DNA from 3 places in the Halomonas sp. 113 genome. Region 1 is predicted to be linked to each of the others. Evidence: predicted binding sites of a transcription regulator. Region 1 holds the regulator's gene; each other region holds the start of a gene.
What was found. The regulator FliA, encoded in region 1, starts transcription of late flagellar genes. The targets are predictions, from matches to a motif close to CTAAAGTTNNNNNNNNNNCNGCCGATA.
Positions count from the first base shown of each region.

Region 1 (5,367 bases):
TCCCTGAACCGGATGCACTAGCGTGGCTGGAAGCCGAGCACTTGACCTGGGTCAGCCAAGTGGCCCCCAGTCATCGGTTACGCTTTCACCACGAACGTCAATCTATCCGCCAGCTATTTAGTGACAGTGTGCTAACGCACCATGTGGGCGTGCGTTTTCGTGGCCAATCGGTGCAACTGTGGACTGCCTACGCCGAAGTCGAGGACGCCAGCGGCACGGCGCTACTCGCCTGGTTCGGTGAAGTTCGCGATCCGGAAAGCGCCAAAGTAGTGGCGCGCCGCTACTGGCTTACCCCCGCTCGGCTAGGAGCAGAGGTGCTCTCACTGCTGTTAACCCAGCTGCAAAGCGAAGGCTTGGCCGCCTTGACGCGTCGCGCGTGGCAGCAGTTAAAAGAGGCCGATAGCGGGGATCTAAATGCTGAAGTTCGCCTATTGATGGCCAGCGGTGTGGCATCGGTCGCCGGGCATCTCGATGTTGCTGATGATGAGGAGGCGCAGACGCTGCGTGGCGATCTGCTCAACCTATTAGGCAACAGCCGTCGCCGCCGCGATACCGGCATGCTTGATGCACTGGTCTACGCCTTTATGGCACGAGATGCGATTCGTCAAATGGGCAGTGTTAGTCGAGAGGGCGTGGCGTGAGCGAACAGGATCAAGCATCGGGTCTACGCAAGTGGGCAAACCTGCAGCGCCAACAGCAGCAAGCTGAGGGTACAGTTGATGTTGCGGCGGCAGAACACGTGCCGGAATCTGAACAGCCTAGCTCTCTGTTAAAGCCGACAGCTGCAGCGGTGGAAGAGCCAGCAACGGTGGTAGCGCACCGGCCCAAAATTCCGCTTATTGTGGTCGGACTACCGGGTAGTGGTGCAGCCCAGGTGAACAAGGTTAAAGCACGATTAGGGCAGTGGTCGACGTTAGGTCGAAGCTGGGCCGGTGATCCTGAGGATTGGGATATTCATATCGTCATGGCCGAAACGGCCGACCTAGCCCAACTTTGCGATCAATACAGCCGTTGGGCACTGTGGATCAGTAGCGATGCCGATACCTTTGCTTCCATGTTCCGTACCTTGCGTCAACTACATGAGCGTGGCGGGCCGCGCCGTTTGCTGGCGCTCCACGAGCCGCACTTGCCGCGTCAAGGGTTGCTCAATAACTTGCGTGAGGCAGCTGATTACTACTTAAATATGGAGCTGTTGGTACTTGCACGATGAGCGCACTCTGCCGAGGAGACCAAGCATGCTAAGCTGGCTATTAAGAGGGAGACTGCTACTGAGCCCAGTACTGCTGACAGGGTGTCTACTAGCAGGGGTAACGGGAAACGCCCAGGCGACACCCGGTAGCTGGAGCAGCCAGATACCAGGTCTGATGGTAGCGATGAGTGATCGGTCAAGCGCTAGCCAAAACGCTACCCCACCTGCTGCTGCTAACAATGTGGAGTCAGCACAGCTCGGGCGTATTCATTGGCAGTTTCAATATCCCCCTGGTGCGTTATTAAACGCTTGGCTGTGCCATCCTGAGCAGTGCGTTGCGTTAGCTGGCATGCGGGGGACTACCACTGCCCTGGCGGGGTTTGCCGCGGATGCGCCGTTGCATTTTCGCTTCGCTTTACGTCCGGGGCAGCGGCCTGTTCGTGTCCAGGGGCTGCAAATGATTGTGAACTATCAGTGAAGGCTGGATAGACGCGAGGCGAGAGGATGTACACAGCACAAGGCAGGATCAAACAGAGTGAGCTGTTGACGCAATACATGCCACTGGTACGACGTCAGGCCTTGACGCTTCAGGTCCGTTTGCCAGCCAGTATTGAGCTCGACGACCTTATTCAAGCCGGGATGGTAGGGCTGCTGGAAGCGCTGGGGCGCTTCGATGCCACCCAGGGGGCAACGTTCGCGACGTTTGCCAGTCAGCGTATTCGCGGTGCAATGATGGATGAATTACGTACCCGCGACTGGTTGCCCCGCAGCGTGCGCCGCTCAGCGCGAGCGGTTGACAGTGCCGTTCGTCAATTAGAGCAACAGCTCGGACGGGCACCAGAAGAGAACGAAATCGCCCAACACCTTGAAATGCCGTTGAGTGAGTATCAGCAGCTCCTCAACGACACCAACAGTGGTCAACTGTTGCCGTTTGAAGAGCTGGTGGCCGACGGTGGCGAGCCTAGCAATAATGAATTGGCTAATTCACCGTTCGAGCAGTTGCTAGACGGCCAGCAACGACAAACGTTGATTGAGGCAATTGAAGCGCTGCCAGAGCGTGAAAAGCTGCTAATGGCGCTGTACTACCAAGAAGAACTCAACCTTAAGGAAGTAGGGGCTGTGTTGGGCGTCACGGAGTCACGCGTTTCACAACTGCACAGCCAAGCCGTCAGCCGCTTACGCGCGCGTTTACACGACTCGGCATAACACCTCTTTTTACTCACTTGTGACCGGCAAGGAGCCGTGGATGAACCCTTCGACGCTGATAGGCATATTTGCCAGCATACTACTGTTGGTGAGCGTGCTGTTTTTCACCGCAGAGTCCCCTGAAAGTTTTATCAATTTGCCGGGTTTGGCCATTGTGGTGACCGGTACCCTAGCGGCAACCTTTATCAGCTATCCGCTGAAAGAGGTGCTCCGCGTCGTACGGTTGGTGGGCTTGGTATTCCGGCGCGAAAATACCTATATGCGTGACGATATCCGCGAATTGGTGGATATGTCGCGACTCTGGTTTAAGGGCGATGTACGTGCGGTCGAGCGCGAGTTGGAGCATACCCGAAACCCGTTTTTGCGTACCGGGATCCAACTGGTCATTGCCAACACCAAAGAGGATGAAATTTTTGACATGCTGCGTTGGCGCATTGCCCGTCTTAAAGCGCGTGAGCATGCCGAGGCACAAATATTCCGTACCATGGCCACCTACGCACCCGCATTTGGCATGATCGGCACCCTGGTGGGGCTGGTCAATATGCTGGAAGTCATGGACGCAGGCGACCTGCAGGTGATCGGCCCGCGCATGGCGGTGGCCCTGCTCACCACCTTCTACGGCATTTTACTCGCCAACTTGGTGTTTAAGCCGATTGCGGTGAAACTCGAGCGCCGCACCGAAGAGCGGCTGATTACCATGAACATGGTGCTGGAAGGTATTTCGCTGATTACCAAGCGCCGCCTGCCGTCGTTTATTGAAGAGACCCTCAACTCGTTTGTAGCTAACTATCACGATGAGATCCGTGATAACAGCGTCAAACCAAGGCCTGATTCGTCGGTTAGTGCGGCGGCGAAGGGGTAGGCCAGATGCTTGACCGTGATACGCGCCACGCACTGGAAATGACGCCGTCGCCAGGCGATGGTGACGAGGGTTGGCTAACCAGCTATTTGGATGTGCTGACGCTGCTAATCACGCTCTTTGTGCTGCTGCTTTCACTGACACCGCCGGGAGGCGGTGAGGCGGCTGATACTGCTTTCATGCGCTCGGCTAGCGCTGTATCATCATTGCCGCTGGCGTCTCTAGCCACTGGTATTCAGCCCCGCCATTCAGGGGTTCAGCCGCAGTTTGATGGGCTCGACATCCCCGGTGTCAGTGTTTCGCAAGGGAGTGAAGGGGTCACGTTACGTATTGATACCAGCCTTTTATTTCCCAGCGGTCAAGCTGTACTGACTTCCCGTGGGCAAGAGGTGGTAGAAAGCCTTATCGATGTGCTGACCCGTTTTGACGGTCAGATTTCGGTAGAAGGCCACACCGACAGCGTGCCTATTTCAACGGCCCGCTTCCCCTCTAATTGGGAGCTTTCATCAGCGCGGGCTATCGCTGTGGTGAGGCATTTAGAGCGCCAAGGATTCAATATCTCTCGTATGCGGGCCGTCGGTTATGCCGACACCCAACCCATGGAACCGAACGCAACGGCGGAGGGCCGAGCTGCCAACCGTCGCGTAGAGTTGTTGCTAAGGCAGCAGGTCGAGGGTGAATAGATTGCGAGGCCACGTTTGTGTCCATGTACCACCCGCGATTGCAGTCGTTTGGAGCCCTGCTGGTAGTCGATGCCGATTGTCGCTGCATCCAAACTACTAGTACTAACTTAACCCGCTTAATTGGTTTTGAGCGCCCTGAACATGGGCAGCTTACGCTAGCCTGCGTGTTGGGGAAACGGCTAAGTCAGCGGGTGCGTCGTGAATTGCAGGGGCAGCAGCGGCTCCCTGGCCCTTTAGTGTTTATGCGTTCCAAGCACCGACACGCACGTTTTCAAATCCACGCTTATCGAGCGGGTGAGCAGGTCATTGTCGAGATTGAGCCACTCAACCCCCGTAGTAAGCGTCGTCTGCTGGGTACGGTGACTGAGCGGCTGAGGCATTTGGTTGAAGCGACGCATCAGCAAGAACTCCTCGACTGCCTGGTTAACGCTGTTCAACAGCTCACCGGTCATGATCGTGTCACCGTGTGCCATTTCGATAGCGATTGGCATGGTTTGATGGTCGCAGAAGCATTGGGAAAACGGCTGCCCTCGCTGTTGGGTCAACGCTTTCCTGCCAGCGACTTCCCTGTCGCCTTGCGCAAAAGTTACCAACACTCCCCTGTACGGTTAATTGAAGACGTTAATGCTCCTACTGAAACGCTGATCCCCGCCGTCCCGGGAGCGAGCCTTAACGGTAGTTTTTTACGCGCACCTGCGCCAGAACGGCAGCGCTATTTAAACCGTCTGGGCGTGCGGGGCTCATTCAGTTTAGCCATTCAGGGGGATACCGGCTTATGGGGGCTAGTGTTTTGCCACTCACCTGTGCCGCATTCGGTTGAGCCCCCCGTGCGTGATGCTGTTCGCACCCTCGTACAAATGGCCACCCAACGCATGCTGCTGCTACGGGCGCGTCAAGAAGCCCGCTACCTACAACGGGTTCAGGATAGTCTGGTGCTCAGTGCGCGAGCGCGCAGCGAGCCGCAAAGTCCCCAACAATTACTTCATGAGCAGGCGGCTATCTGGATGAAGCTGTTTCGCGCCCATGGCGTGGTGCTGTGGGTGAATGGTGGCGCTTATCAAGCGGGTGTGACGCCGACTCCAGAAGCGATAAGCCAGTTTGTGCTGCGCCTGGAAAGAACTCATGTACATAGCGGCCCTTGGTGCACGCGCGAAATCGGCAAAGAGACGTTAACCGCTTCGCTAGCCATGCCCGAGCAGTGTGGGGCTCTAGCAGTGCCGCTGCCAATGAGTTCGACCCAGCGCGCCTGGCTGATTTTTTTTCGCCCCGAGCAGGTGGAAACGCTGTATTGGGCGATGCAGCCTACAACCAACCCTAAACCGGCCGTGATATTGGCTCCATCGGTTGCTTGGTCTGAAGAGGTAGTCGGCAGAAGTGAAGCGTGGCTGCGGGTAGAGCGCTTAGCGGCGGTAGACTTGGGGGAAGACCTG
Region 1 is NZ_LR881453.1:50,909-56,275, forward strand. It holds gene flhF (flagellar biosynthesis protein FlhF) at 1-641, shown strand, start outside; gene YERSI8AC_RS00405 (hypothetical protein) at 638-1,210, shown strand; gene YERSI8AC_RS00410 (flagellar protein FlhE) at 1,236-1,667, shown strand; gene YERSI8AC_RS00415 (RNA polymerase sigma factor FliA) at 1,694-2,395, shown strand; gene YERSI8AC_RS00420 (motility protein A) at 2,436-3,257, shown strand; gene YERSI8AC_RS00425 (OmpA/MotB family protein) at 3,263-3,937, shown strand; gene YERSI8AC_RS00430 (sensor domain-containing diguanylate cyclase) at 3,961-5,367, shown strand, end outside.

Region 2 (5,367 bases), 4.1 Mb from region 1:
AGCTGGTAATCTGCAAAAGATAGTAACGACGGGGCCAATAGGCCCCGTTTTTGGTATTTAAGGCTGGCAAATGCTGCTGCAAACAGTAGCTTGAGAATATGGTTTTCTAATGATTGTTGGCGGCATGTAACGTCCTATACAGAATGGCAATTCGTTACGTCACAGAGCGTTACATAAAAAAAGCGTTTTTTTCTAAAGAACCGGGTGCGGCTGCCGTTAATTATTATAACGGCAACGCAGGTGCCGCAAAGCAGGCCATTAGGCCAGTTAATCTCCAAGGAGCACTCACATGTCTGTAATCAACACTAACATTACGGCCCTGATCGGCCAGAACAACCTTTCCAACTCCCAGTCTATGTTGGCCAAGGCGCAAGAGCGTTTGTCTTCTGGCCTGCGCATCAACAGCGCTTCTGATGACGCTGCTGGTCAAGCCATCGCCAACAAAATGACGGCTCAGATCAAAGGCATGGATCAAGCTAGCCGTAACGCTAGCGACGGCATCTCCTTAGTACAGACCATGGAAGGTGGTCTTGATCAAATCAATGACAACCTCCAGCGTATTCGTGAGCTAGCGGTACAAGGCGCCAACGACACCAACGCCACAGAAGATCGTGATGCAATTACCACCGAGATCAACGAGCGCCTAGCTGAAATTGATCGTGTAGCTGGCAGCAATAACTTTAACGGCACTAACCTGCTGAACGTTAGCGGTGGCGGCACTCTCAATATTCAGGTTGGTTCTAATACTGAAGCTGAAGACGTTATTACTGTTACTACGCTTGATGCAACAGTAACTGGTTTGGAGCTGGATGCAGGTAGTGGTGCTAGTGTAATTACAACAGCTAGTGGTGCTTCAACGTTCGCTATTGCTGGGTCTGGAAGCGACGCGGCACATACCAGCTTCCAAAACTTGGTTGATGCTGTTGATGTTGCAACTGAGTCGCTAGATACCGATCGCGCGACACTAGGTGCTACTCTTAACCGCTTTGACTCTGTGATTGATAACCTGGCCACGACATCCACAAACCTCTCCGAGGCTCGCTCGCGCATCGAAGATGCCGACTACGCAGTGGAAGTGTCTAACATGACGCGTGCAAACATTCTCCAGCAGGCGGGTACCTCCATGCTGGCACAGGCTAACCAGACGCCACAGTCTGTACTGTCCCTGCTAGGTTAATACCTTAGCAAGTAATGTTTCAAAAGCGAGTAATTACGGGGCCAATAGGCCCCGTTTTTATTTAAGGCAGACAACACCGAACTCGGTGTTAGTTGACAGTTGTCGCGTTAGCTAGGTTACAGTAGCTTACATAAAAAAAAGCGGTTTTTTTAAAGAAGTTGGCGGAGCTGCCGTTAATTATAATAACGGCAACGCAAGTGCCGCAAAGCAGGCCACTAGGCCAGTTAATCTCCAAGGAGCACTCACATGTCTGTAATCAACACTAACATTACTGCCCTGATCGGTCAGAATAATCTTTCCAACTCTCAGTCTATGTTGGCTAAGGCGCAAGAGCGCCTGTCATCTGGTCTGCGTATCAACAGCGCTTCTGATGACGCTGCTGGTCAAGCCATTGCCAACAAAATGACGGCTCAAATCAAAGGCATGGATCAAGCTAGCCGTAACGCTAGCGACGGTATTTCCTTAGTACAAACCATGGAAGGTGGTCTTGATCAAATCAATGACAACCTCCAGCGCATTCGTGAGCTAGCAGTTCAGGGTGCTAACGATACTAACGCTACAGAAGACCGTGATGCGATCGTTACCGAAATCAACGAGCGCCTGGCTGAAATTGACCGTGTAGCTGGCAGTAACAACTTTAACGGCACTAACCTGCTGAACGTCAGCGGTGGCGGTACCCTCAATATTCAGATTGGTTCTAATACTGATGCTGAAGACGTTATTTCTGTTACTACGCTTGACGCCACCGTAGATGGTCTTGGGTTGTCAGGTGGTGCTGTTACCGGCAGCACATTTGCAATTACTTCCGGTGGTGCGGCGGGTGTCGTTCACCAAGAGTTCCAAGACTTGGTTGACTCTGTTGATACTGCAACTGAAACCCTTGATACCAACCGTGCAACCCTGGGTGCAACGCTTAACCGCTTCGACTCGGTAATCGATAACCTGGCAACGACGTCTACCAATCTTTCTGAAGCTCGCTCGCGTATCGAAGATGCCGACTACGCAGTGGAAGTGTCTAACATGACACGCGCTAACATTCTTCAGCAGGCCGGTACCTCCATGCTGGCGCAGGCTAACCAGACGCCTCAGTCTGTACTATCTCTGCTGGGCTAATATTCGAGCCGGTAAAGATAAGCTAGAAAATAAAGAACGGGGCCAATCGGTCCCGTTTTTTGCTTGCTGCAATGTCTGAGTGGTGCTGATTGCGAGAACATCTACTTAAATACCTCTGCATTCGCGCCTTTGGTCACCGCGCTACCACGGTAAGATAGATAAATTGCCTTTTTTCTGTGTGAGCTGCTTCATGGTTAAGACCTCTTCTTCATCTACTAATCAAAAACGCAAGCCCCGCATATTATGGGCTAATCCATTCTGCCTGCTAGACTCCTCTAGCGGGGCCAGCATGACAGTGCGGCAAATGCTGTTGCAACTGGTAGCTTATGGGTATGAAGTCCAAATATTGGGCGCGACCGTATTTGATAATCCTAAGGGGATGGGAAAACTCAAAGAGCAATTTCCAGACCTGAACGCTCACTTGCACCAACTAATCGAAGCTGAAGATGGCCCACTGACTCATCAGCTGGTAGTGAGCTATAGCCATAACCGTAATCACTTTACGACCCACGAAGAAGGGCTGTGGTACAGCCAGTATCTCTACATGCTGGATTCATTTAAGCCGGATATTGTTTGGTTCTACGGTGGCCAAACCTTGGACATGCTTATTGCCGATGAAGCGCGTGATCGCGATATTCCTGTCGCTTTCTACTTGGCCAATGGTAACTATAAGTCACCACGCTGGTGTCGTGATGTCGACTTGATCCTCACCGATAGCCAAGCAACGGCGGATATGTACCGTCAAACGATTGGTTATTCAGCCAAACCGGTAGGTAAGTTCATTGCCCCAGAAAGCTTTATCGCTGAACGCCATGAACGAAATCGGCTGCTGTTTGTTAACCCCAGTTGGCAAAAAGGGGGCAGCGTATTTGTGCAACTGGCAGAAAAGCTAGAAAGAGAAAGGCCCGATATTGAGCTTGAAGTGGTGGAAGCACGGTCTGACTGGCCCGCTGTGCTGCGGGAAACCACACGCCGAATGGGTGAGCTACGTAACTCGTTGAGTAATGTAACCGTTACTGCCAATACCAACGATATGCGCGGCCCATACGGGCGTGCTCGTGTGGTGATGGCTCCTAGCCTATGGTGGGAAAGCTCTGGAAGAGTGCTTGCGGAGGCCATGCTTAACGGAATTCCTGCACTGATTACCAACCGGGGAGGCATGCCTGAAATGATAGGCAATGCTGGTATTGCCTTTGATTTTCCGGATGCCTGCTATGAGGAACCCTACCATCACTTACTCAGTGATGAAGAGCTGCAACCTCTCGTTGATGCAGTCATCAGCTTTTTCGATGACGAAGACCTTTACCAGGACTACGTAGCTCGTGCCTGGCAAGTAGGCAAAGAGAAGCATCACCTTGACCGCGCTACCGATAGACTGATTGGTGCTCTAACGCCCCTGGTGGGGCAGCGAGCGGGCAATAAAGACTTCACGATTACCCAGAGAAAGCGTCACCGTCAGCGCTTAGCCAGCCGAGCGACTAAGCCTGACTTTAAGGTTGATAACTCTTTGCAACAGTTGGTTGGTGCTAAGTCGGGGGGGGAACCGGAAAACAACGGGCAACAAACTAGCCGTTTGTCATTGACAGATAATTTTACCTGGCAAATCAAAGGTAAAATTATGGTGCTTGATAATCGCGCCAGCCTGCTCAAAAGTGGCCTTGCCGACCAGATGGCGGCTACGGAAGCCTTTGGTATTGTCGCCTTTGACCCCGCCAGTGAAATAAAGGAGGTCAAGCAATACGAAGGCAGTGAGTATATACAGCTATTTCAGCACGCACTGCTCGGCAATGGGAAGCCAACAAAGTTGCACGCTTGTGTCGCTCCGGAAATGACCAGTATTCTCACACCACTACCGGCCGAACAACTCCCTAAACGCCACCAGCTAGGCACAAAACCTTTAGCTGAACTGCCCATCAATACAGTGGCTCTGGATAGTATTGAAGGTCTGGGGAACCTCGACTGGTTGATTCTTGATGACCTGAGTGATGCCATGAGCGTGCTAGAATATGGTAAAAAGTCGCTCATAAATACACTGCTGGTTCAGGCACGCGTTGTCTTCCAGCCTACGCATCAACACCAACCAAATTTCGCAGAGCTACAGCACTGGGCCAGCCGTAATGGCTTTCGTTTCTACCGCTTTCATAACATCAGCCAATATAGCCACTTTCCAAAAGAACTAAACGCCCGCGCACCTTGCGCCACTGAGCAGGAAAGCGCCGATATGCTATTCCTCCCAAGTCACGAGCGTATGGCTAAACTGAGTGAAAAAGAGAGAATGAAGCTTGCTTTTATTCTCAGTGCGGTTTTTGCAGCGCATGACATGGCTTTTGAATTGATAGCGGACGTTAGCCAGGAGAAAGCGCTAGAGTTTCTTGAAGCGCAAGAGCTGCTTCCTCCCGCTGTTGAAAAAGACAACAGTGAAATACCTCCAAAAGTTAATCCAGCTAAAGCTGCGTTTTTGGGTCAGGATGATAACCTTTTTGAGTTGCTTAGTTGAGCTATTTAGAGGGAATAGGTTTTATGCTTGCTGATGAAAAATTTTCTGTGTTTGATGAGATTGTTTCTAGTCTGCCTGATGGCTATGCTTTAACTTATTCACCGCTTATAAGAGAGAGCTTCCATTTCTGCCTTAAAGAAATTAATCGAAAAGGGACGGTTGCTTTTAAGGGAGGGGTGGCGCTTTCAGGCGTGAATTCTAGCAGCTATCCAGAGAAAAAAGATATCAAGAAAGTTGGTTACTTTTTCGATGAGGAATTTTTTAAAAATATCATTAAAGGTTTTGAGAACAAAGGTGTGGAGGTTGAAAAGCTAGAGCTTCTTCCTACTCAACTTAAAAGAGTGTTAAGTAATAAACAAAAAGAGGAAATCGATTTTTTTGACTCTATGCTTCAGGAGTATTTTGGCACCAGTATTCGATCAAGTTTAGAAGAGAGGTTTTACTTGATGAATGGAATGGTAGCTGAGTACTATAATTTGTTGAAAGAGTCAGATGTTGATGCTTTGGTTTTTAGAGTTTATTATGGTCTTTATTATTTCCCTATTATTCTTGCCTGTAAAATGCTGGGTATTACGGTTAT
Region 2 is NZ_LR881453.1:4,148,474-4,153,840, reverse strand. It holds gene YERSI8AC_RS19570 (flagellin N-terminal helical domain-containing protein) at 290-1,177, shown strand; gene YERSI8AC_RS19565 (flagellin N-terminal helical domain-containing protein) at 1,424-2,290, shown strand; gene YERSI8AC_RS19560 (glycosyltransferase) at 2,580-4,787, shown strand; gene YERSI8AC_RS19555 (hypothetical protein) at 4,811-5,367, shown strand, end outside.
Region 2: the regulator FliA is predicted to act here: its motif matches at 1,327-1,353, upstream of YERSI8AC_RS19565 (flagellin N-terminal helical domain-containing protein).

Region 3 (5,367 bases), 970 kb from region 1:
CGAGCAGGCGCGCCAGATGCTGCTGCTTGGCCGACTCTGGAGGGAAGACCGGCACGGCAATCACCCCGGCATACAGGCAGGCGAAGAATGCCACCACATAATGTTCATCGTTATCCAGCAGGATCAAGGCACGCTCACCAGCCGGGAACCGCTGCTGGAGCTCGCTGGCCAGGGCGCGGGAACGCCGCTCCAGAGTGGCGTAGTCAAGGGTGGTCTCACCTTGAGCGCTCACTACAATCAGCGCCCTGTCGCTGGGCCTTTCCCGGGCCAGGCGACTTAAATGCTCAACGAAGCTGTGGTTAGCAACGTTATGGGATGGGTGGCTGTTCATTGTCTGGGCGTGCCTAATATTCATATGCGTACCTGCTGGAACTCCTGGCCGTGAGATGAGGCGTTATGTTTAGTCGTTGGAGAGGTTGCCGTGACCTTCCGCCATGGCGACGACGACTTTGCGCGGCCCTTTGAACGGCGTGCGTGCATGGGCGACCAGCATGTTGTCGAGCATCAGCACATCGCCTGCCTGCCAGGGGAACATCACCGTTTCGTCGGCCAGTACGCCGCGGATCTCATCGAAGATGGCATCGTCGATGGGGCTACCATCGGCAAAGAAGACGTTGCGCGGCATGTCTTCGGGGTCGAGCAGCTCTTCCAGCGACTCACGTACTTCTGGCTGCAGGTTGGAGACATGGAAAAGATGGCCTTGGTTGAACCACACCTGCTCACCGGTGACAGGGTGAGTCTCTATGCTTTGGCACAGTTGGGTGGTACGCAGGTCGCCATCGGGCTTCCACTCACAGCGAATACCCGCGCGCTGGCAGAATGCCTCCACTTCAGCGCGGTCTTCGGTGTTAAACACCTTTTGCCAAGGCATATCGAAATCGCCGTAGTTGCGTACGTAGAGAATGCCGGGGGCAAAGCGCTCGCGGATCTCTGCGGGCATACGGCGGTAAATAGCGCGGCTATCGGCTATCGGCGTCTCTCCCCCTTCGGGGGAAGCGGTGACACAGTGGAACCAGATTTTCATCGGCCACTCGCGGGTGTAGGCCTGCTCATTGTGGAGGGGAATATGTTGATGAGCGGGATACTCGGTCGAGGTATAAATGCCCGATGACACCGCTGAACGTGGCGTAGAAGCGAACTCATAGCTCAGCAGCGGATGACCAAAGGCGGCAGCAAACTGCTGAAAATCGTCCACGGAGGGAACATCGAAACCTCTTAGCAGCACCCCACCGACTCTAGTCACTAGTGACTCAATATCCGCACGCAAATCACCGAAGGCTTCCAGCAGCGGCTGCCCTGGGTAGGCGGGGGAAATCATAATGGGCAGCTCTGAATCAACAGGCCCCTGACGTTGGGATATGACGTTGGTTGGTTGCGTTAGTGTTGCGCTTTGGCTGTCCATTATTGATCTCCTAAAAAGTCGTTGAGTAGCGTTAACTCTGGGCATAGCTCTTTGCATAGCCCAGGGCAGCGGCATAGCCACTCGGCGCTGGCAGCGGCCATGCCTGCAGAGGTGATGACACGGGAAGCGAGTGCTTAAGGCAGTAACTAGCAGGCGGCACTGCCGCTGGGCTAACCGAGAGCGCTTGCAGATGGTCCGCGATTCCTAAACCCAAGGTCTTGAGTACCGCTTCTTTAACCACCCAGCGCTCCATGAAGGGCAGCGTGGCACCGCGAATGTGGTCGCGCTGCTCGCTCGGCGATAGCACCAGCCCGTGCAGCGGCGCCAGTTCGGCCTCGGATCGACGACGCTCAATATCGACCCCCACCGAGCCGCCGGGAGCGAGCGCGATTAGGGCGACATGGCCAGAGTGGGAAACATTGAAAGCAGGCCCATCAGCGTTTTCCAACTCGGGTTTGCCGTAAGCGTTCTGAGTGAACACCAGCTTTTCTGGCGCTATACCGGTGTGCGCGGATAGCAGTCGCCGCAGGGCAGCGCGTGTCGCCACAGCGCGTACGACATCGGCGTGATGGCGAAGCCGCTGGGCGCGCTGCCACTCGGCTCGACTCAGCAACCGATCATCTTCGTCAGCCACCGGGGCGTTCAGGTCGAGCGCTAAGCGCCAGACTTCAAGCCCCTCAGGAGCCCCTTCAGCTAACTGCAGGCGCTGCATGGGGCACCTCCTCAAGCCGTCGAGTCAGCGCCCGTTCGATAGTCTCCAGCACTTGTGCTTGCTGCTGGCGAATAAAGAAGTGCCCTCCTTCGAACCAGTCCAACGAGAACGCCCCGCCCGATTCTCGCTGCCACGCTTCTAAACGCTCTCTTTCGATATCGTCATCGCGCCCTGCGAGTACCTGTAAGGGATAAACAAGCGGCGACCCGCCGCGATAGCGGAAACTGCGGCAGAGGCGATAGTCCGCTGCCAACACATCAAGAGTGAGGCGCAGCAGTTCCGGGCTTTCGAACACTTCCTCTGGGGTGCCGCCCTGCTGGCGTAGATCCGCAATCAGGGCTTTGTCGTTATCAAGGCCCGCCAAGCGTTCTGCGTCGCGCATTGAGGGCGCCGCGCTGCCTGAGGCGAACAGTATCCGCGGCTGAGGCCGCCCTACATCACGCAAGCGAGCTGCCATGCCGTAGGCCAACAACGCCCCCATGCTGTGACCGAACAGGGCAAAGTCGCCGCGCATCCGCGTTGCCTGCTCTTCGCACAGTCGCACGACCTGGGTCTCGAAGTCATCGATGAGCGACTCACCCAGTCGCTCACCACGCCCAGGCAGCTCGACGGGATATACCTCAATCCAGGCGGGCAACTGACGCTTCCAGCGCAGATACATGGTGGCGCTGGCTCCGGCGCAGGGCAGGCAGAGCAGTCTTAAACGCTTAACCTGCATTCACCTGCTCCGCCTCAGCGTTGGCCTGCTCATCCATCCACTGGCGCAGCGAGAGTGGCCGCATATCGGTCCAGGTTTTTTCGACGTAGTCGAGGCAGGTTGGCTTATCGCCGAGTACGCCGGTATCGGTCCAGCCAGCGGGAATCGCTTTCCATTCTGGCCAGAGGGAGTACTGCTCTTCGTGGTTGACTAATACGCGGAAAACACCATCTTCACGATCAAAACAACTTGTCATGGGACTAACCTCATCGTTGCCAAAGGAATGAGAAATAAAATGCAATTACTTCTCATTACTCAATGACGAGTGAGGCACATGAAAATTTAATGTGAAGGAAGAAGAAAGTAGAAAAAATACGTGCGGGGGCTATACGGCTCTAGCGCTTAAAAACGCGACAGCCGTGAAATCATCAATGAAGAAAACCAGGGGGAACAAAAAACGGAGTGGGCAAAAAGCAGCGATTTGTCAGTTGCGCTCATCACTGCGCGGAATCATCCCCGTTAGCAGCCATAGCTGTTCGGCTTCACGAAATACACGGCGGTGCTGAGAAGAAGCCGCTAACCACGCATGAAGCGCCTCGCGATCAGCGTCGCTCAACGTCTCTTCATGCTCGCGCATCAGCCAGTCTAGCGCCGTTTGCCAAACGGCATCATCGCCGCTGTCGTTATCCATCGTTACTGTCAAACCTCGCTACTGCTGCCTGCTGAACACCTGTCTCGGGAAGCGTGTAATATTATCAACGCTATTTGCTGACAGTGTAACAAAGCGACAACAAAGAAGGGACGGAACGTGGGCTTACCGATCTGGCAACGTTTAACCTTGTAGCGACTGGCGGCAATGCGTCAATGCATCGCGAATCATAAAATTAACTAACGTGGTGGAAATACCTAACAAGTGGGCCACTTCCCGCTGCGTATGACTTCCCGAACGATAGAGCTCAAAAGCGCGCCGCGTACGCTCGGGCAGCTCATCCAAAGCGTTAACCACCTGGGCCAAGGCCTGGCGATCAATCGCGATCACCTCTGGGGAGTGTGACGCGTAAGAGGTGGTATCCCCTTCCTCTTCTTTTGCAAACAAAGTTGACTCAAACGCCGAACGGCGGCAGCGGTCAATGGCGAGGTTGCGCACCACACGTGACACGTAAGATATAGGCTGCTTCACCTCAAAAAGCGTGGTTGCTTCCGAAATTTTTAGATAGGCGTCCTGCACGACATCATCGGCTTGATCAGCATTGCCCAAGACTCTTGCGGCGACACAGCAGAGCCGGGGCCGCTGATTAACGAAGATATCTTCTAACTCAGCGCTCCAGGTCTGGGTATCCACAGCTCGGCCTCCTGCCTTGATTAACACCACGGAATAAATGGCAATAATTATTATTTGCGTTAGAGCCTGGCAAGTCAACTGGTGAGAGCTAACTCACTTTTTATAACGATATGCTTGTTGACGTTATTTTCAGAAGCCACGACCTTCACCTGCTTGGGCAGACTTGCCCAAGCTCATTAAGCAGCGTTGACACTGCATAAAAGACATTCATAATACAAACAATAATGATTAACATTAAAAATTAAAACGAACTCTATGCAAGGAGAATATTCTTGAACCAACCTACTTTCCGCAAGCGGTGGCTAACGGCTGCCGTTGCAGTGGCTGTCTGCAACACGCCGACGGCTGTGTTTGCTCAGCAGGCCGAACAGAGGGCATCTTCAGGTAGTGAAACCTCCACCGCGCTACCCACACTGCAAGTCACGGAAAGTCGTCTTTATGAAGAAGCTACAGGGCCTGTGCTGGGTATTGCCGCCACCCGCAGCGCAACCGGCACCAAAACCGACACGCCGATCATTGAAACACCGCAATCGATTTCCGTGATTGGTAGCCAGGAGTTTCGCAACTATGGCGCACGGAACGTCAACCAGGCGCTGGGCTACACAGCGGGCGTATCAAGCGCTTATGGCGGAGGAGGAGCTGATACAACCCACGACAGCATGATGATTCGCGGTTTCAGTGTGTATAACAGTTACCGGGATGGCAGCAAGTATCAGGTTAACGTATTCGATGCCCAGCAGGAGCTCTATGGCCTGGAAAGGTTGGAGGTACTCAAGGGCCCATCGTCAATTCTCTATGGCGTGGCGTCTCCCGGGGGCTTGATCAATGCGGTCAGTAAGCGCCCTACCAGTGAGCTCCTGCGCGAAGTTAATCTCCAGGTAGGCAGTTTTGATCGGCGCCAGGTATCTGCGGACTCCTCTGACTCCCTGGATGAAGATGGTGAGTTTTCCTACCGTTTAACCATGCTTCGCCGCGATAGCAACACCTTTGTCGACCATGTGCCAGATGATCGCACCTACATCGCGCCTGCCTTTAAGTGGCAGCCAAACGAGGATACCTCGCTCATCCTGCTCAGTGAGTATCAGCGGGACGAGACGACTTATATCTATGGGCTGCCTGCCAGTGGCACTATTCTTGCCAACCCCAATGGCGATATACCGCGGGAGCGGTTCGTTGGTGAACCTGGATTCGATGACTACGATAACGAAAGCTAC
Region 3 is NZ_LR881453.1:1,024,923-1,030,289, reverse strand. It holds gene YERSI8AC_RS05015 (AMP-binding protein) at 1-355, opposite strand, end outside; gene YERSI8AC_RS05010 (TauD/TfdA family dioxygenase) at 401-1,402, opposite strand; gene YERSI8AC_RS05005 (4'-phosphopantetheinyl transferase family protein) at 1,434-2,114, opposite strand; gene YERSI8AC_RS05000 (thioesterase II family protein) at 2,092-2,832, opposite strand; gene YERSI8AC_RS04995 (MbtH family protein) at 2,822-3,067, opposite strand; gene YERSI8AC_RS04990 (FecR/PupR family sigma factor regulator) at 3,296-3,514, opposite strand; gene YERSI8AC_RS04985 (RNA polymerase factor sigma-70) at 3,644-4,153, opposite strand; gene YERSI8AC_RS04980 (TonB-dependent siderophore receptor) at 4,426-5,367, shown strand, end outside.
Region 3: the regulator FliA is predicted to act here: its motif matches at 3,131-3,157, upstream of YERSI8AC_RS04995 (MbtH family protein).